One region of the Agromyces sp. NPDC055658 genome, then DNA from elsewhere that is predicted to be linked to it. Evidence: riboswitches for the same ligand, from Rfam matches in the RefSeq annotation. Region 1 holds a riboswitch; the other holds the start of a gene.
The links. A riboswitch is a leader RNA that binds a small molecule or an ion and turns the genes downstream of it on or off. The one in region 1 is predicted to bind thiamine pyrophosphate.
Positions count from the first base shown of each region.

Region 2: linked by a shared signal. The riboswitch ahead of ACWGPE_RS16550 (ECF transporter S component) and the one ahead of thiM (hydroxyethylthiazole kinase) in region 1 are both predicted to bind thiamine pyrophosphate.

Region 1 is NZ_JBSHHD010000031.1:1,365-10,767, reverse strand. Features, by position in the region: gene ACWGPE_RS14465 (ATP-binding cassette domain-containing protein) at 1-1,462, opposite strand, end outside; gene ACWGPE_RS14460 (hypothetical protein) at 1,564-2,124, opposite strand; gene ACWGPE_RS14455 (dihydrofolate reductase family protein) at 2,273-2,845, shown strand; gene ACWGPE_RS14450 (SDR family oxidoreductase) at 2,849-3,709, opposite strand; gene ACWGPE_RS14445 (winged helix-turn-helix transcriptional regulator) at 3,808-4,176, shown strand; gene ACWGPE_RS14440 (bifunctional hydroxymethylpyrimidine kinase/phosphomethylpyrimidine kinase) at 4,255-5,760, opposite strand; gene thiE (thiamine phosphate synthase) at 5,757-6,419, opposite strand; gene thiM (hydroxyethylthiazole kinase) at 6,416-7,339, opposite strand; TPP riboswitch at 7,331-7,447, opposite strand; gene ACWGPE_RS14425 (epoxide hydrolase family protein) at 7,606-8,718, opposite strand; gene ACWGPE_RS14420 (LVIVD repeat-containing protein) at 8,929-9,403, shown strand, end outside.
Region 2 is NZ_JBSHHD010000042.1:17,850-27,252, reverse strand. Features, by position in the region: gene ACWGPE_RS16560 (DNA polymerase IV) at 1-844, shown strand, start outside; gene ACWGPE_RS16555 (hypothetical protein) at 855-1,187, shown strand; TPP riboswitch at 1,277-1,386, shown strand; gene ACWGPE_RS16550 (ECF transporter S component) at 1,425-2,063, shown strand; gene ACWGPE_RS16545 (ABC transporter ATP-binding protein) at 2,065-3,555, shown strand; gene ACWGPE_RS16540 (energy-coupling factor transporter transmembrane component T family protein) at 3,552-4,346, shown strand; gene ACWGPE_RS16535 (ATP-binding protein) at 4,343-4,924, shown strand; gene ACWGPE_RS16530 (hypothetical protein) at 4,929-5,186, shown strand; gene ACWGPE_RS16525 (D-alanyl-D-alanine carboxypeptidase family protein) at 5,227-6,480, opposite strand; gene ACWGPE_RS16520 (metallopeptidase family protein) at 6,506-6,865, opposite strand; tRNA gene ACWGPE_RS16515 (tRNA-His) at 6,932-7,007, opposite strand; gene orn (oligoribonuclease) at 7,052-7,678, opposite strand; tRNA gene ACWGPE_RS16505 (tRNA-Arg) at 7,737-7,809, opposite strand; gene ACWGPE_RS16500 (cation:proton antiporter) at 7,840-9,060, opposite strand; gene nadE (ammonia-dependent NAD(+) synthetase) at 9,151-9,403, shown strand, end outside.

The DNA.
Region 1 (9,403 bases):
CGAGCGCGATCGCGGTGAAGAGGCTCGACTTGCCGGCCCCGTTCGGTCCGCCGAGCGCCACGATCTCGCCGGGCGCCGCGTCGAATGAGACGTCGTCGACCGCGACCTGATCGCCGTGTCGCACGGTGATGCCGGCGACGCGCAGTCCAACGCCGGCCCGTCGGCCGGGAAGCGACGCACGAGCGTATCCAGACGAGGCGGCCCGCTGGCCCTCGGTCGAGTCGGGAGCGCTCGATGCCTCGACGACCGCGCCCTCCGAGATCTCGAACCACCGATCGGCGACCGCCGCGAACTCGGCCGCCCGATGCTCGGCGACGAGCACGCAGACGCCCGCCTCGTGCGCGATGCGTCCGAGCAGTCCGGTGATGCGGGCGCGGGCCTCGGGGTCGAGGTCGGCGAGCGGTTCGTCGACGAGCAGCAGCAGGGGTTGCTCGACGATCGCGGCGCCGATCGCGACGAGCGTCGCCTCGCCCGCCGAGAGGCTGCGCAGCTCGCGTCCCGCGAGATGCTCGGCGCCGATGCGCGTCAGCACCTCGGCGACGCGGGCCGCGACGATGACGGGTGCGACGCCGCGCACGGTCAGCGCGAAGCCGACCTCGTCGTCGACGGTCTCGCTCGTGAATCCGAGCCGCGGGTCCTGTGCGACCACCCCGACGAACCCGGCCGTGTCGCGGGCCGGCACGGCGAGGCGGTCGACGCCGCCGACGCGGAGCACGCCCGACGCCCGACCGCCGTCGACGTGCGTGTGCACGCCGCTCAGGGTGTCGAGCAGGGTCGACTTGCCCGAACCGGTCGGGCCGGCGAGCACGGCGAGGGTGCCGGGCTCGAGCCGCAGTTCGGGCACGGCGATCGACCAGCGGTCCGCACGCTCGCGGTCGTCGCCCTCGCCGTGGCCGAGCACGGCGCCGGTCACCTCGACGGGGCGGGCGCAGTCGCCCTCGACGCGATGGGTCGCGGCGAAGCCGCGCACCTCCATCGCGGCGGCGATCGCGATCGAGCGTTCGATCGTGTGCTCGAGAATGGGCACGATGAGCGCGCCGGCGCCGCGTTCGCCGCGGAGCCGCCGGGCGAGCCGAACCCGGCGCACGGCGTCGGCGAGCGCGGGGAACGTCGACCACGCGATGACGAGCGCGCGAGCCGATCCGGCGAGGGGACCTCCGCGAGCGGCCCGCGCGAACACCCGCGAGACGTCGACGCACGCGTTGACGACGCCGAAAGCGAGAATCACGAGCGCGATCGGCAGGGCGCTCACGAACGCGGCCCACAGCCCGCCCGTCGTGATCGGTCCGAACATCGCGACATGCTCGAACGGGGGAGCGAGCCGCACGACCGGCAGGTCGACCAGCACGACGCCGGGCCCGCCGGCGCCCGCGAACAGCACGCGGTACACGACCCGGGTCGCGACGAACACCGCCGCGAGCACGAGCGCAAGGCGGAGCGGAGCTGGTCGGAACCGGAACATCGGGGTCAGTGCATCAGGTCGCTGGCGCGCGGTCAAGGGCTGGCTGGCATCGTGGTCTCGATACGCGTCGGCACCGCCCGGCCAGCGGAGGCACGGGCCGCCTACTCGGCGGGCGAGGCCGGCTGGTCGTTGAGCGTGAAGAGCAGCTCGACCGCGTCGCCCGGCGCCAGCTCGAGCGTCGGCAGGCCCTCCTGCGCGTAACCCCATTCGCCGCCGCCGCTGCGCTGCCAGAGCGACCAGTACGCGAACGCCGCGGGCATCGAGGCGCAGGTCTCGTGATACTCGGTGCCGTCGGCGGCCGTGATGAGCGTGTCCTCCGCGGGCTCGCCGTTCACGCGGCAGACGACCTGGTCGCCCCATTCGACGGTGCCCTCGGTCGCGACGCCGGCCTCGTCGAGCGCGTCGGCGGCGAGAATCGGCTCGTCGGTGTCGACGCACGCGGCGACGTCGATCGGTTCGCTCAGCTCGAGGTCGGCCGAGTCGACGATGACGGCGACGCCCGTGCACTCCTCGAGCACGGTCGCGGCGTCGGCGGTGGCTTCCGCCGTGGCGGCAGCGGTGGGCTCGGCGCCCTCGCCGGTCGAGCCGGACGGCGAGGAACAGGCGGCCAGGGCGAGCACGAGCAGGGGCAGGGCCGCGAGCACGGGCCGAAGTCGAGTCATCCTTCGAGCGTATTCGGCGCAGTCGTGCTGTGACGCCGCGTGACCTGCGGTGGGCTTCTTCCGTCATCTGTCGATATCGGCGCGGCCCGTTCGACGTCCAGAATGAAGGCGGATGCTTCGCCGCCACCTGAATCGGAAGGACAGGCCAATGCGCCCCATCATCGTGACCGAGTTCATCAGCCTCGACGGCGTCGTCGACTCGCCCGGCGGCGGCGACCACCCTCGCGCCGGCTGGACCTTCAAGGAGGTGCCGTTCGTCGAGGAGGCGTACGAGCTCAAGGGCACCGAGCAACTCGAAGCCGGAGCCCTGCTGCTCGGCCGGGTGAGCTACCAGGAGTTCGCGCCCGTGTGGCCCTCGATGGAGGACGACTTCGCCGAGTACAACGCGATGCCGAAGTACGTCGTGTCGACGACGCTCGACGAGGCCGACCTCGTACCCGAGTGGCACGAGACGAACCTGCTGCGCTCGCTCGACGACGTCGCCCGCCTGAAGGAGGGCGATGGCGCGCCGATCATCGTGCACGGCTCGGCGACCCTCGCGCAGGGGCTCGCCGCCGCCGGGCTGGTCGACCGGTACCACCTGCTGGTGTTCCCGGTGCTGCTCGGCAGCGGCAAGCGCCTGTTCGGCGACGACCCGGGCCTCACGACGAAGCTCGAGCTCACCGAGCACGCGGCCTACTCGAACGGCATCGTCAAGGCCGTCTACGACGTCGTGCGCTGATCGCTACGCGGCAAGCGCCGCGCGCAGCCCGTCGACGAGCGAGGTCGTCGGCCGGCCGATGAGGCGGGCGAGCGCGTCGTTCGGCACGTCGAGCACGCCGCGGCGGATTCCGTCGTCGATGCCCGCGACGAACCCCGCGGTGCCCGCGTCGAGTCCGGCCGACTCGAGCGCGGCCACGTGCTCCTCGGTCGTGAGCTGCTGGTACCGCACCTCGCGACCGAGCACCTCGGACGCCGCGGCGGCGAGCTCGTCGTAGCTCCACGCCGTCTCGCCGGCGAGCTCGAGCACCTGGCCGACGTGGTCGTCGCTCGTCAGCAGCACGGCGAGGCCCTCGGCGAGGTCGGCGCGGGTCGCGCTCGCGACCTTCCCGTCGGCCACGGAAGCGGCGATGACGCCCGTGTCGGCCGCGCGCGAGACATCCGCCGCGTAGTTCTCGGTGTACCAGTTGTCGCGGGCGATGACCGCGGGGATGCCCGAGGCGGCGATCGCCTCCTCGGTGGCGCGGTGCTCGGGCGCGAGGACGAAGTCGGCGGTCGCGGCCTGCGGTGCGCTCGTGTAGACGAGCTTCGCGACGCCCGCGGCCTTCGCCGCGTCGATCACATTCTGGTGCTGGGCGGCGCGCTCGCCGAACTCCGAACCGGAGACGAGCAGCACCCGGTCGACGCCGTCGAGCGCCGCCGCGATCGAGGCGGGCTCCGAGTAGTCGAGGCGAGCGGTGTGCACGCCGCGCTCGGCGAGGTCGGCGAGCTTCGCCGTGTCGCGGGCGGTCGCGACGATGTCGGCGGGGGCGACGCCGCGGTCGAGCAGCGCGTCGACGACGAGGCGGCCGAGCTGGCCCGAGGCGGCGGTGACGAGGATGGTCATGAGGGTCGGTTCCTTTCGAGAAGCGTCACCGGCTGCAACCGGATGCCTCGGCTGAACCTTCCCCCGAATCTGTACCCACTTTGAAGTAAGGTACCCACATGACGGTAAGTCTTGCGGAGATCCGGGAGCAGTCCGGCGAAGTCTTCACCGACGGCTGCCCGACACGGGTCGTGCTCGACCACATCATGAGCAAGTGGGGAGTGCTCGTGCTGCTCGCGCTGACCGACGGCACGCATCGCTGGGGCGAGCTGCGTCGCGAGGTCGAAGGCATCAGCGAGAAGATGCTCGCCTCGACGCTGCGCACCCTCGAGGCCGACGGGCTCGTCGCCCGCACCTCGTATCCCGAGGTGCCGCCTCGCGTCGAGTACTCGCTGACGCCGCTCGGCGACGACCTCATGGAGCACATGCTGCCCCTCGTGGGGTGGGTCGCTCGCGAGGCCGACGGCATCGTGGGTCGAACGGCCTGAGTCGGTCGAGGAGCGCCGACGAAGAGGACCCGCCTCGAACCCCGGACGGCCGAGGACCCGAGCTGCGCCCGCCGCGCCTCAGCCCGCCAGCGGAGCGACCTCCGCCCCGAGCGGCGCCGCGAAGAACGCGAGCTCGTGCACGGCCGAAGCCCGGAACGCCCGCAGCATGCGCTCGCGCACCCCGGGTGTCTCGCGCGACGCCGAGGCGGTCACGATCGCGACCGCCTCGCGGGTCGCCTCGGCGAACGCGGGGTCGCCGTACGTCGCGAGCCATGAGGCATACGGATGCTCCGGGGCGAGCGCCTGCTCCCCGAACTCGCCGGCCGCGAGCCGGGCGCCGAGGTCGGTGTAGAGCCAGAAGCAGGGAAGCAGGGCCGCGACGAGCACGGCGTAGTCGCCGCGCGCCGCCGTCGCGAGCAGGTGGTCGAGGTACGCGGTTGTGGCGGGCCCGGGGCGGGTCGCGTCGGTCGCGGCGCCGGTGCCCAGCCAGCGCTCGTGCAGTTCGAGCTCCCCGACGATCGAGCCGTGCGACGACGTCGCCCAGAAGGCTTGCGCAGCGGCATCCGGGGCGAGGGCCGCCGCCGTCGCGAGTGCGCGTGCGTAGTCGCGCAGGTAGAGCGCGTCCTGCGCGAGGTACTCGCGGAACGGCTCGACCGGCAGCGTGCCGTCGGCGAGCCCGCGGATGAACGGCAGCTCGTCGATCGCACGACGCACGTCGGAGATGCCCTCCCACCATTCGGCCTCGACCTCGGTCGGCGTCGGTGCGGTGCGCGTGCCGCCGCGCGACCAGAGCCCCGCGAAGTGGCTGATCGGCCCGTGGCCGTCGCCGACCTCGAGTGCGTCGCCGTGCCGCAGCGACTCGCGCAGCCAGCGCCGGGCCTCGGCGATCGCGGAGGGCCAATCGCCGAGCTCGGCGGCGAGTGCGGCGATCGCCGACGAGAGCGAGCATCCGGTGCCGTGCGTCGAACTCGTGGCGATGCGCTCGCCGCCGAACTCGACGATCGTCGCGGAGGCGGCGTCGACGAGCGCGTCGGGGGCGAGGTCGCCCGCGAGGTGTCCGCCCTTCGCGAGCACGCGGATCCCGTACTCGGCCGAGACGCCCTCTGCCTGGGCGATCGCCGCGGCCCAGGTCGTCGCGACTTCGCGCCGGGCGAGCACGGCGAGCTCGTCGAGGTTCGGGGTGACGAGGTCGGCGAGGGGCAGCAGCTCGCGCATCGCGGCCTCGGCGTCGGCGTCGAGCAGCCGGTCGCCGCTCGTCGCGACCATCACCGGGTCGAGCACGACGACCGGCGGGCGGGTGCGCCCGAGCCAGGCGACGACCGTGCGGATGACCTCGGCGTTCGCGAGCATGCCGAGCTTCACCGCGTCGATGACGATGTCGTCGGCGATCGCGTCGAGCTGCGCGGCGAGGAAGCTCGCGGGCGGCACGTGCACCCCGCGGACGCCGCGCGTGTTCTGCGCGGTGAGGGCGGTGATCGCGGCCATGCCGTAGCCGCCGACGGCGGCGATCGACTTGAGATCGGCCTGGATGCCGGCACCGCCCGAGGGGTCGCTTCCGGCGATGCTGAGCACGCGTGCGGTCATCGCGCCGACGCCCATCCGAGCACGAATTCGCGCGCCGCGGCCCGCGGGTCGTCGGCCGCGCACAGCGCCGAGACGACGGCGACACCGGCCGCGCCCGCCTCGCGAAGCGGCACGACGTCGGCGAGGCCGACGCCGCCGATCGCCACGCACGGCAGTTCGGTCGCCGCGGCGACCCGGGCGAAGCCGTCGACGCCGAGCGTCGGCGGATGGTCGGGCTTCGTCGACGTCGGCCGGATCACCCCGACCCCGAGGTAGTCGACGGTGCCGCGCGGCAGCCGGTCGACCGCGTCGAGGTGGGCGGCGCCGTTCGCGGTGAGCCCCACGATCGCCTCGGCGCCGAGCCGTTCGCGGGCGACCACGACCGTCGCGTCGCCCTGCCCGAGATGCACGCCGTCGACCGGCAGGCCGCTCGCGCGTGCGGCCAGTGCGACGTCGAGCCGGTCGTTGACGAGCAGGGCGGCGCGCCCGTCGATCGCGGCGGCGAGCGCCTCGAGCTGGGCGAGCAGCGAGGACGCCTCGGCGCCCTTGTCTCGCAGTTGCACGACCCGCACGCCGCCGGCCACGGCCTCGGAGACCACCTCGACGATGCCGCGCGCGCCGCAGAGCGCCGGATCGGTGACGAGGTAGAGCGAGAGGTCGAGTGCCGTGCGGGCGCTCACGCCCCGACCTCGGCGATCTCGGCGAGCGATTCGTCGACGTCGACGTCGACGTCGAGGCCGGCGCCCCGCCCCGCATCGAGAACGACCCGCGCCCGCGCCCCCAGCTCGGCCGCATCGACCGCCGCGAGCGCGTCGAGGAAGCGGGGTCCGAACGACCCCGGCCCGGCGGCGCCGTCAGCGGCGAGCTCGGCCGCCACCGTGTAGACGAGGTTCGCTGCGACGGTGGCCTCGAAGGCGTCGTCGCCGACGGCGAGGAAGGCGGCGGTCACCGCGCCGAGGGCGCAGCCGCCGCCCGTGATGCGCGTGAGCAGGGCGTCGCCGTTCGCGAGTCGCACGGTGCGCCGGCCGTCGGTGATCAGGTCGACCGGGCCCGACACCGCGACGACCGAGCCGAACCGGCCTGCGAGTCGCGCGGCGGCGTCGGCCGCGGCATCCGTCGTATCGGCGGCGTCGACGCCGCGCCCGCCCGCGCCGTCACCCGCAAGGGCGAGGATCTCGCTCGCGTTGCCGCGGATCGCCGTCGGCCGGAACTCCGTGAGCTCGTGCGCGAGCGCCGTGCGCACGGGCAGGGCGCCGATCGCGACCGGGTCGAGCACCCACGGCGTGCCCGCGTCGCGGGCGGCGGCGACGGCCTCGCGGGCGGCATCGCGCTGCTCGGGCGTCGGAGTGCCGAGGTTCACGAGCAGGCCGCCTGCGATGCTCGCGAACATGCCGGCCTCGCCCGTGATGTCGACCATCGCGGGGGCGGCGCCGAGCGCGAGCAGCGCGTTGGCGGTGAAGTTCGTCACGACGCTGTTCGTGATGCAGTGCGTGAGCGGGGCGGTCTCGCGGAGCCGGTCGAGCAGCGCCGCCGCGGCGAGCGCCACCTCCTCCGAGGCATCCGCGTCGTGCTGGGCAGGGTCGTTCAGGCGTGCGCTCATCGGCGACATCCCTTCGCTAGTCCGAACTAGATCAGGTTCGACGGGTGTGATCTCAGCCGCTCGTGCTCGCGCCTCGGCGCGGGCGGGGCGGCACCCCGTGTCACTGCGAGCGAGCCTAGCGCAGCGGTCGAGTGCGAGTCGGCATCGCAGTTCCGGGGAGCCCGTCGCCCGACCTGCGGTACTCCGCGTGACGACCTGGGGCTCGCATTCTGATCGGGCTCCGTTCACGTTCGGGGCCGCCATGCGCCGGAAGCGCGGGCCGCGCCTCAGCCCAGCGACCCCACGAACTCCCGCACCCGCGCCGCCATCGCCTCGGGCACCTCGGCGACGGTGAAGTGCCCGCCCTCTGGCAGCCGGTCGAAGACGCGCAGGTCGAGGTAGTGCCGTCGCGCGAGCGTCTCGGGGTAGTCGGCCTCGTGCCGCTGGATGAAGACGGCCGCCGGAACCCCGGTCGGCGGAATCGGGTCGGGCTGATCAGCGCCCTCGTAGTACGGACGGAACGACGACGCGATCGAGCGGGTGACCCAGTAGATCATCGCCTCGGTGAGGATGCGGTCGCGCGAGATGCGGCGCTCGACGGCGCTGGGGTCGCCGGGCGGGGTGTCGCTCCACTCGACGAGCTTCTCGGCGATCCAGGCGAGCAGGCCGGCGGGGGAGTCGTCGAGGGCGACCGCGAGGGTGTCGGGACGCGTCGCCTGCACGTGCCCGTAGGCGCCGTCGGTGCCGTGGCGCTCGGCGAGCGCCGCGAAGAACGCGCGCTCGGCCGGTTCGGTGAGCGCCTCCCGTTCGTCACCGGTCGGGAAGTGCGCGTGCGTCGCGACGATCGCGACGACATGCTCGGGATGGCTCGCGGCGATGAGGTCGCTCACGTTGGCCGTGACGTCCTCGCCGTAGGTGACGTAGCGCTCGTAGCCGAGCACGTCGGTCATGAGCGAGTGCATCGTCTCGGCGAGGCGCCGCTCGGTCATCGGGCCGTCGGCGTACGGCGATGAGAAGGCGAACCCCGGCAGGCTCGGCACGACGACGTGGAAGTCGGGCAGCAGGTCGGCGAAGTCGAGCTGCAGCGCGAAGGTGTGCGGCCAGCCGTGCATCACGAGCAGCACGGGTGCGTCGGTGCGCTCGGATCGCCGGTGCACGAAGTGCACGTCGGCGTCGCCGACCCGGGCGACGAACTGCGGATGCCGGTTGAGCCACGCCTCGCGCGCTCGCCAGTCCCATGCCGCCCAGGTGTCGATGAGCTGCCGCAGGTAGTCGTGGTTCATGCCCGCCGGCGGCCGTCGCGGCGAGTCGCCCCGGAGCCGGGTGCGGGCGAGGCGTGCCCGCAGGTCGCCGAGCACTTCATCGTCGACGTGGATCTCGAACGGTTGCACCTGGCCCATGGGCCGACGGTACGGCGACCCACCGACGGAGTCGCCCGTGTCCCCCGAAATACCGGCTGCGCCGACCCTGCGCTTGTCGCTAGTTTGGGGGGCATGGTCGGCCTTCCGGGGCCGCGGGCGCCCACGGGGTTGTGGGCGACCGCCCATCGGAGGGCTCGATCGCTGTGTCGAAACGCAGGTTCTGTCGTAACGAGAGAAGAGGGCACGACGATGAGATCCGAACAACGACCCCCGAATGCGCGGCGCCGCGCACTCGCCGCCGCCGGCGCCCTGCTGCTCGGCGCCTCACTGATGACCGCCACCGCGGCGGTCGCCGAAGACGACCCCAGGGTCGACCTGCCCTCCGGCTACCTCGACGCCGAGGTCGCGACGAGCAACATCGACCTCTTGTCGAGCACGCCACGGGTCGACCCGTTCAACGCCCCGCCCGGCGACTTCGGGTTCGTCAACTCCGACCTCGCCTTCTCGGGCGACAACGCCATCGTGGGCAACTTCAACGGCTTCCAGGTCTACGACGTGTCCGACCCGGCCGAGCCGACGCTGCGCTCGTCGTTCGTCTGCCCGGGCGGCCAGGGCGACGTCTCGGTGTACGGCGACCTGCTGTTCATGTCGGTCGAGGAGACGCGCGGCCGCATCGACTGCGGCACCCAGGGGGCGCCGGGCTCGGTGAACCCCGAGCGGTTCC
Region 2 (9,403 bases), on a different contig from region 1:
GGCGAAGGTGGCGTCGAGTCGTGCGAAGCCCGATGGCATGCTCGTCGTGCCCGCCGCCGAGACCCTCGCATTCCTGCATCCGCTCCCGGTGTCGGCGCTCTGGGGTGTCGGGCGCGTCACCGAGGAGTCGCTGACGCGGCTCGGACTCCGCACGGTCGGCGACGTGGCGGAGATGCCGGCCGATGCCCTCCAGCGCGCCGTCGGGCCGGCGCTCGCGTCACGTCTGACGAGGCTCGCCAACGGCATCGACCCGCGCGACGTCGAGACCGCCCGTTCGGAGAAGAGCATCGGACATGAGGTCACCTTCGGCCACGACCTCACCGATCCGACGCAGATCCGCCGCGAGCTGCTGCGACTCTCGGACGACGTCGCGGTCCGGCTGCGCCGTGCGGGCGTCGTGGGGCGCACGGTCGTGCTGAAGCTGCGCTACGGCGACTTCCGCACCGTCACCCGTTCGCGCACGCTCGGTGAGCCGACCGACGTCGCCCGCCGCATCTACGACGAGGCGTCGGCCGCGCTCGGCGAGCTCGTCGGCGACGGCGCCCGGATTCGCCTGATCGGGGTGCGCGCCGAGCAGCTGCGTCCCTCCGGCGGCGGGGCCGCCCTCTGGGACCCCGATGAGGAGTGGCGCGGGGCCGAGCGGGCCGTCGACGAGGTGACGGCCCGGTTCGGACGCGGTGCGGTGCGACCGGCCGCGCTCGTCCGACCCGGCGAAGCCGCGGCGCGCGTCGAGTCCATGCGACGTCGGCCCCTCGACGCAGCGGGCGCATCGCGCGACGCGGCGGACGCCGCCGAGGCGGCCGAAGGCCGGGCGGGGGTGGATCGAACGCAGTTCGGCGGGTAGCGTGGCGGTCATGGCTGATCTCGTGCTCGAACTCGCAGAGACCGTCGCCGGCGTGGGCGTGAAGACCTCGTACGGCGAACCCGTCGATCTCGACGGCACCAAGGTCGTCCCCGTCGCGCTCGGGTACTACGGGTTCGGGGCGGGCAGCGGCAGCGACTCCGGCGGCGACCAGGCCGGCGGCGGCGGTGGCGGTGGGCTCTCCATTCCGCTCGGCGCATACGTCGGCCGTGGCGGCGACGTCCGCTTCGAACCGAACCTCATCGGTCTCCTCCTCGTCGCGACCCCGCTCATCTGGGTGACGGGCAAGGCGCTCCGCGCCGTCATCCGCGCGCTCAAGCACTGACGCGGTCCTGAAGGCGGGGCGCGGCTCGACGGGCGACCGCGCCGCTCGTCCGTCGCGCGGCGTCATGCGGTCGTGGCCTGCGTATACTCGTCGATGAACACGGGAGTCCGGTGAGCCGGGCTGAGAGGAAGGTTCTCAACCTTCGACCGTCGAACCTGATCTGGGTCATGCCAGCGCAGGGAGGGCAATCGATCTCAACATCCCGTGCCTCTTTCCACCGAACGAAAGGGCACGACAGTGCACGCATCCGCACCAACCCCCACCGCCTCCACGACCGGTGCCGCGCCGGCGCGCAATCTCCGCTGGCGTGTCGTCGACATCGTCGTCGCCTCGGTCGTCGCCGTGGCGACGGGGCTGCTGTTCCTGTTCTGGAACAACATCGGCTACGCCTGGTTCGTGGCTGCCGACGCAGTGACCCCCGGACTCGGCGGCATCGCCGTCGGCATCTGGCTCATCGGCGGTGTGCTCGGCGGCCTCATCATCCGCAAGCCCGGCGCCGCCCTCTTCGTCGAGCTCGTCGCGGCCATGGTCTCCGCGATCGTCGGCAACCAGTGGGGCGTCGAGACCATCTGGTCGGGTCTCGCGCAGGGCATCGGCGCCGAGCTCGTCTTCGCGATCTTCCTCTACCGTCGCTTCGGGCTCCTCCAGGCGATCCTCGCCGGTGCGGCCGCGGGCGCCGGCGCGTGGACGCTCGAGCTGTTCACCTCGGGAAACCTGCAGAAGTCGGCCGAGTTCCTGACGCTCTACTTCTGCACGGTCGTCGTCTCGGGCGCGGTGCTCGCCGGAGTGCTCGGGTGGCTGCTCGTTCGCGCGCTCGCCGCGACGGGCGCGCTCAGCCGGTTCGCGGCGGGACAGGAAGCGACCCGACGGGTCTGACGTGGCGAACACCGCATCTTCGCCGACCCCGGCCGCCGTGGACGTGCGCGGCTGGGGTTGGCGTCACGCCTCCCGGCTCCGCCCCGCGCTCGAGGGGATCGACCTCCGCATCGAGCCGGGCGAGCGGGTGCTCCTGCTCGGGCCGAGCGGCGCCGGCAAGTCGACCCTGCTGCACGCCATGGCCGGTGTGCACGGCGGTGACGACGAGGGCGAGGCCGTCGGCGAGCTCCTGGTCGACGGAGCCGAGCCGGCGCGGGTGCGGGGGCGTTCGGGGCTCGTGCTGCAGGATCCCGACTCGCAGGTGATCCTCGCACGGGTGGGCGACGACGTCGCGTTCGGATGCGAGAACCTCGGTGTCCCTCGCGACGAGATCTGGCGTCGGGTGCGCGAATCGCTCGACGAGGTGGGTCTCGACGTGGCGATCGACCATCCGAGCTCGGCGCTGTCGGGCGGGCAGAAGCAACGGCTCGCCCTCGCGGGCGCCCTCGCGATGCGCCCGGGGCTGCTGCTGCTCGACGAGCCCACCGCGAATCTCGACCCCGACGGGGTCCGAGAGGTCAGGGCGGCGGTCGAGCGGGTACTCGATCGGCATGGCTCGACACTCGTCGTCGTCGAGCACCGCGTCGAGGTGTGGGCCGATCTCGTCGACCGCGTCGTCGTTCTCGGGCTCGACGGGCGTCTCATGGCCGACGGGCCCCCCGACGTCGTGCTCTCGCGTCAACGCGCGGCGCTCCTCGCCGCGGGCGTATGGGTTCCCGGCGGCCACGGCCCCACGGCCCCTCGCCGTCGAGTCGCCGTGGACGAGCCGACCGAGCCGTTGCTCACCGCGAACGGACTCGCGGTCGGCCGTCGTCCGCGCGACATCGTCCAGCGCGGACTCGACGTCGAGCTTCCGCGTGGCACCAGCACGGTGCTGACCGGCCCGAACGGTGCCGGCAAGTCGACCCTCGCCCTGACCCTGGGCGGCCTCCTGCGCCCGCTCGACGGTCGGGTCGAGGCATCCGCGTCGTTGTCAGCAGGGCTTCGAGGCGACCCGATCGGCTGGCGCTCCCGCGACCTGCTGACGCGCATCGGAACCGTGTTCCAGGAGCCCGAGCACCAGTTCGTCACGTCCAGCGTGCGCGCCGAGCTCGAGGTGGCGCCGCGGGCGCTCCGGCTCGGCGACCGCGAGACGGCCGCTCGCGTCGAAGACCTGTTGGCGCGCCTGCGGCTCGACCGCATCGCCTTGGCGAATCCGTTCACCCTGTCGGGCGGCGAGAAGCGCCGGTTGTCCGTCGCTGCCGTCCTTGCAGCCCGGCCCTCGGTGCTCGTCCTCGACGAACCGACGTTCGGCCAGGACCGGATCACCTGGCTCGAGCTGACCGCGCTGCTGCGCGAACTCGTCGACGAGGGCCTCACGCTGTTGTCGGTCACCCACGACGCCGCGTACATCGCAGCCCTGGGCGACCGCGGCATCCGCCTGGAGCCGACGAACACCCGGGCGTTCGCATGAGTGCCGTCGCCTCCGGAGCCGTCGACGCTCCCCGACTCCGGTTCATCGATCGAGTCAACCCCGTGACGAAGCTCGCCGCGGCGATGCTGCTCACCGCCCCGCTGCTGCTCACCGTCGACTGGGTGAGCGCCGCGACCGCACTCGTCATCGAGCTCGTGCTCTTCATGGCCGCGGGCGTGCGCCCCCGGATGCTCGTCCGACGGGCCTGGCCGATCCTCATCGCCGCGCCGATCGCCGGCATCAGCATGCTCCTGTACGGCCGTCCGTCGGGTGAGGAGTACTGGAGCTTCTGGCTCGCGCGCATCACCGACGGCTCGATCGAGCTCGCGATCGCGGTGACCGTTCGAGTGCTCGCGGTCGGCCTGCCCGCGGTGCTGCTCTTCATGCGGGTCGATCCGACCGAGCTCGCGGATGGTCTCGCGCAGGTGTGGCGGCTCCCGAGTCGCTTCGTGCTCGGCGCACTCGCGGGCGCCCGGCTCGTCGGGCTCTTCATCGAGGACTGGCACGCGATGGCGCTCAGCCGTCGCGCGAGAGGGATCGGCGACACGGGCGTGGTGCGGCGGTTCGCGACCATGGCGTTCGCCCTGCTCGTGCTCGCGATCCGCCGGGGGTCGAAGCTCGCGACCGCGATGGAGGCTCGAGGGTTCGGGAGCGATCGGCCGCGCACCTGGGCCAGGGCGTCGACGATCGGCTGGAGCGACTGGGTACTGATCGCGATCGCGTTCGCCATCGCGGTGGCGGCCATCGGCGCCGCGATCGCGGCGGGCACCTTCCATCCGGTGTGGTCGTGAGCGAGGCGGCGGCCGTCGCCAGGGTACTGGTCGCGGCACGGCAGCGTCAGGCGAGCGCGGCGTGGCCGCTCATCGCGATCGACGGCCCGAGCGGTGCCGGCAAGTCGACGCTCGCCGATGCGATCGCGCGGTCGTGGCGTGCGGGGGCGTCCCCCCGACTCGTCCGGCTCGATGCGATCTATCCCGGCTGGCGGGGGCTCGCGACCGCCTCCGGATCGCTCGAACGAACTCTGCTCGCCCCGCTCGCGCGCGGCGTGCCGGGCGGATGGCGCGGGTGGGACTGGGCGCGGAATCGGCCGGCGGCCTCCGTCACCGTCCTCCCGGGTCGGCCGCTCATCGTCGAGGGCTGCGGTGCCTTCGAGGCGACAGCGGGTCGCACCGGGGTGGTCAGGGTGTGGGTGCGAGCGGCGCAGGCGACGCGGAAGCGCCGTGCGCTCGAGCGCGATGCGGGGGGCTTCGACCCGTTCTGGGACCTCTGGGAGACCGAGTGGCGCCGATACGTGTACCGTACCGACCCACTGGGTTCGGCCGACCTGGTCGTCGAACTGCCCGAGTGCGGAGCCCGGGGGCTACGGTAGTGCTATGAGTGCAGATTCGGTCGGCGCCCAGTACGTCGCAGAGTTCATCGACGGACCGCTCGAGGGCGAGTTCGACCATCGCGCCCTCGTCGGGGGCAAGCCCGAGAAGCGCGTCGGCATGGTCGCCGCGGTCGACGGGCTGGAGTCGCTGTTCTGGTACAACGCCGTCGACGAGCGCGAGATGGGCGGCCAGCTGCGCGTTCGCTTCAGCTTCGACGCCGACGACTCCGATCCGGTGGAGTCCGACGACGAGAACGACTGAACCGGCCGGCGTCGCCGTCGACGGCGGATGACGCGCTCGCTCAGCCCGATCGGCCGTTGACGAACGCGTCGATCAGCACGAACGGGTTCGCGAGCCGCCAGAGCGGCCCCGGGTCGTCGATGTCGGCGGAGAGCTCGAGTTCACTGCCGATGTCGCCGTTCGCGGTCGGCACGGTCACGGTACCGACCGCGCGCCCGGCACGCGCCGTCGTGAACGGTTCGACGGCGACGGATGCCTCGCCCGGGTCGCTGCCCCAGGCGGCGTCGGTCCGCTCGGTGCGGGCGATGAGGTCGGCTTCATCGCCCCATGCGGTCTCGACCGTGCCGTAGCGGGCGCCCTCGGCGATGACGGTGACGGGCGCCGCGGATGCCGCGACCGACGTGAACGCCTCGACCACGGCAGGGTCGAGCGTCTCGTAGTCCGGCATGGTCGTCATCGCTCCCACGATGCGCTGCGGCTCGTCGTCGGCCCCGGGAACGGTGGCCGTGAAGATGAAGCAGACGCCTGCTTCGTCGGTGTAACTGCGCGAGAGTGCCCGAACGCCCTCGTCGCCGAGGTGGTCGATGACGTCGGGGACGTTGCGCGAGGTCGGGTCGCTGCGCTCGGGATCGGCGACGAGGGCCGCGAGCTGCGGGTTCGCGAGCGTCATTGCGGCGAGCCGCGCGAGCTCTTCAGCCGTACCGACGTTGTCGGCCGAGAGGCCCGTCGCATCGGCCACTCGCGTCGACTCGAAGCCCTGTGCCTCGAGCCACGCGTTCGCTTCGTCGACGTATCCGTCGACACTGCCGAACGCCCATCGGGCGAGCGTGTCGGCGTGGTTGTTGCTCGAGGCGAAGAGCACCGCTCGAACGACGTCGCGTTCCGACCAGCTGTCTCCGGGCGAGACCTGCAGCGTGCGGTTGCCGGCCTTCGAGTGATCGAGGTAGTCGGTGTAGTCGGCGGGGCCGATCTTGATCGCGGGGCCGGGTCCGTCGTCGGGCAACGGCAGCGAGTCGAGGGTCGCCAGCACGGTCACGAGCTTCGCGGCGCCGCCGATGGGGACCACACCGGTCTCGCCGGCGGTCGCGAGCATCGAGGCGCTGCCGTCCTCGTCGACGAGCGCGACGGCACTCGCTCCGCTCTCGGGCAGCACGATCGGCTCGGGCTTCCCGGCGGCGCCCTCGCCCGCCGCGCTGACGTGGACCTCCGCCTCCGGCAGGGGACCGAGCAGCATGGCGGGGCCGTAGACGCCGACCGCGAGGATCGCGACGGCGCCGATGGCGATGCCGACGATGCGGCCGGGCGACAGACTCATGACGTTCAGGGTATCTCGGCCGAGCTCACGCCCAGCCCAGTTCGTGCAAGCGGTCGTCGTCGATGCCGTAGAAGTGGGCGATCTCGTGCACGAGGGTGACGTGGATCTCCTCACGGAGCTCGTCTTCGTCGTCGCAGATCGCAAGCAGCGGTTCGCGGTAGAGGATGATCCGGTCGGGCATCTCGCCGAATCCGTAGCGGTCGCGCTCGGTCAGCGCCCAGCCGTCGTAGAGGCCGAGCAGGTCGAGCGAGCCGTCCTCCGGGCGGTCCTCGACGACGAAGACGACGTTCTCGAGCCCGTCGATCATGTCGTCGGGCAGTTGGTCGAGCTCATCGACGACGAGGGCTTCGAACGCTTCGGCATCGAGTTCCACGGCCTCTCCCATCCGTCCGTCCAGAGGGCTGATACACGAAGCGCGGGCCGTTTCCGGACCCGCGCTTCGCACACCGCTTGGGGTGAGTAACGGGGCTTGAACCCGCGACCTCCTGGACCACAACCAGGCGCTCTACCAACTGAGCTATACCCACCATGTGTCGACCGCCGGGGCGATCAGGACAACGGATAGAGCCTACTACACGTTGGAGCCCTGCTCGAACTCGGCCACCACTTCGGCGGCGAGCGCCTGCAGTTCGTGACTGGCCGGGCCCGGGTCGGCGACGAAGACGGCGCGGCGGTAGTAGTGCAGCTCGCGGATCGACTCGAGGATGTCGGCCAGAGCGCGGTGACCGCCGTTCTTCGCGGGGGAGTTGAAGTACGCGCGCGGGAACCAGCGCTTGGCCAGCTCCTTGATCGACGAGACGTCGACGTTGCGGTAGTGCAGGTGTGCATCGAGTCGGGGCATGTACTTCGTGAGGAATGCGCGATCGGTGCCGATCGAGTTGCCGGCGAGCGGCGCCTTCTGCTCGTCGGGCACGTGCTTCAGCACGTACTCGAGCACCTGGTACTCGGCCTCTGCGACGGAGACGCCGTTGGGGATCTCCTCGATGAGCCCCGAGGTGGTGTGCATCTGCCGCACGAACTCGCCCATCGACTCGAGTGCGCTCGCGTCGGGCTTGATGACGATGCTGAGCCCACCGTCGACGGGGCGGAGGTCGTAGTCGGTGATGACGACGGCGATCTCGACCAGCTCATCGACTTCGAGGTCGAGTCCGGTCATCTCGCAGTCGATCCAGACCAGTCTGTCGCTCGAAGAAGCCATGCGGCGAGTCTAACCGGAGGCGCCGACAGCGTGTTCGACGCGGCATCCGCGTCGTCGGTGCCCCCGGCAGGAATTGAACCTGCGACCAAGAGATTAGAAGGCTCCTGCTCTATCCGCTGAGCTACGGGGGCGGTCGTGGCAAGCATACCCGCCGAGGGCGATCAGCCCTCGGTCGGCACGTGCACGTCGTCGGTCACGGCGCGATCGCGCGACGCGCCGCCGCGACGCCGGACCAGGAGGGCGATGAGCGGGAACAGCAGCACCGAGAGCATGCCGGCGCCGACGAGCGCGGCGGCCGTGCCGCTCGAGAGGTCGCCGGCATCGACGCCGATCGCCGTGACCGCGACGATGATCGGAAGCCCCGTGGCACCGAACAACGCGGTCGCGGCGAGGTCGCGCCGGCTCGATCCGGCCGGTGCCGCGAGCATCGAGGGAATGCCGCGTACGACGAGCATCAGGAGGAGGAAGATCGGCAGCATGGCCGTCGTCCTGCCGTCGGCGAAGAGGGCCTCGAGGTCGAAGGTGATGCCGGTGTTGATGAAGAACACGGGCACCAGGAAGCCGTAGCCGACCGCCTCGAGTTTCGACTCGATCGCTTCGGCGTCGCGTTCCGGAGCCCCGTTCAGCAGCAGCCGGTAGAGCACGCCCGCCGTGAATGCGCCGAGCAGCATGTCGAGATCGAGCACGATGCTGAGCGCGACGAGCGCGAGCAGGATGAAAATGACGAGTCGCACCGCGAACTGCCCGCTCGTGTGGAGCGTCGACGTGATCATGGCATGCATGCGCTTGCCGTACCCCTTCGCCGCGAGCCAGATCGCGATGCCGGCGACGACGGCGAACACGACCAGCACGACCGCGGCGATGAGCGGCGAGCGCCCGCTGAGGAACAGCGAGATCGCGAGGAGCGGTCCGAACTCGCCGACCGCGCCGATCGCGAGGACCGAGAGGCCGAACGGCGTGGTCAGGTCGCCCGAGTCGCGGAGAACGGGCATGAGCGTTCCCAGCGCCGTGGAGGTCAGCGCGATGCCGATGAACCCGGCGGCGGGAAGGTCGGGGGCGAACAGCACCGCGATGCTGATGCCCGCCGCGAGCGAGATGATCCACCCGATCGCCGCGCGACTGAGCGGGCGCCCGCGAACCGCCCTGAAGTCGATCTCGTTGCCGGCGAGGAAGAACAGCGTCGCGAGGCCGAACTCCGCGAGCATGCCCATGAATTCCTCGGGCACGACCCAGCCGAGCACCGACGGGCCGACGATCAGCCCGAGCACGATCTCGAACACGACGAGCGGAATCGCGACCCATCGCCCGAGTCCGCGGACGATGAGCGGTGCGGCGACCGCGATCGCCGGCACGAGCACCATCGTGCTGATCGAGTACTCCACGTGACCTCCTGAGCGGGTGAGTCTCCTGCCGCGATGCTAGTGGAGCGCGCGCGTTTCCTCGCCGAAACATGACGGCGGTATCGTCGGGGCATGCGAGATCTCCAGGCGCGAATCATCGCCGAGCTCAACGTCAGCCCGCGGATCGACCCCGCCGCAGAGGTGCGTCGTCGCGTCGACTTCCTGAAGGAGTACCTGACCGCGTCGCACGCGCGTGGATACGTGCTCGGCATCAGCGGCGGGCAGGACTCGACGCTCGCCGGCCGGCTCTGCAGGATGGCGGTGGCCGAACTCGTCGACGAGGGCGTCGACGCGCGGTTCATCGCGGTGCGCCTGCCGTACGGCG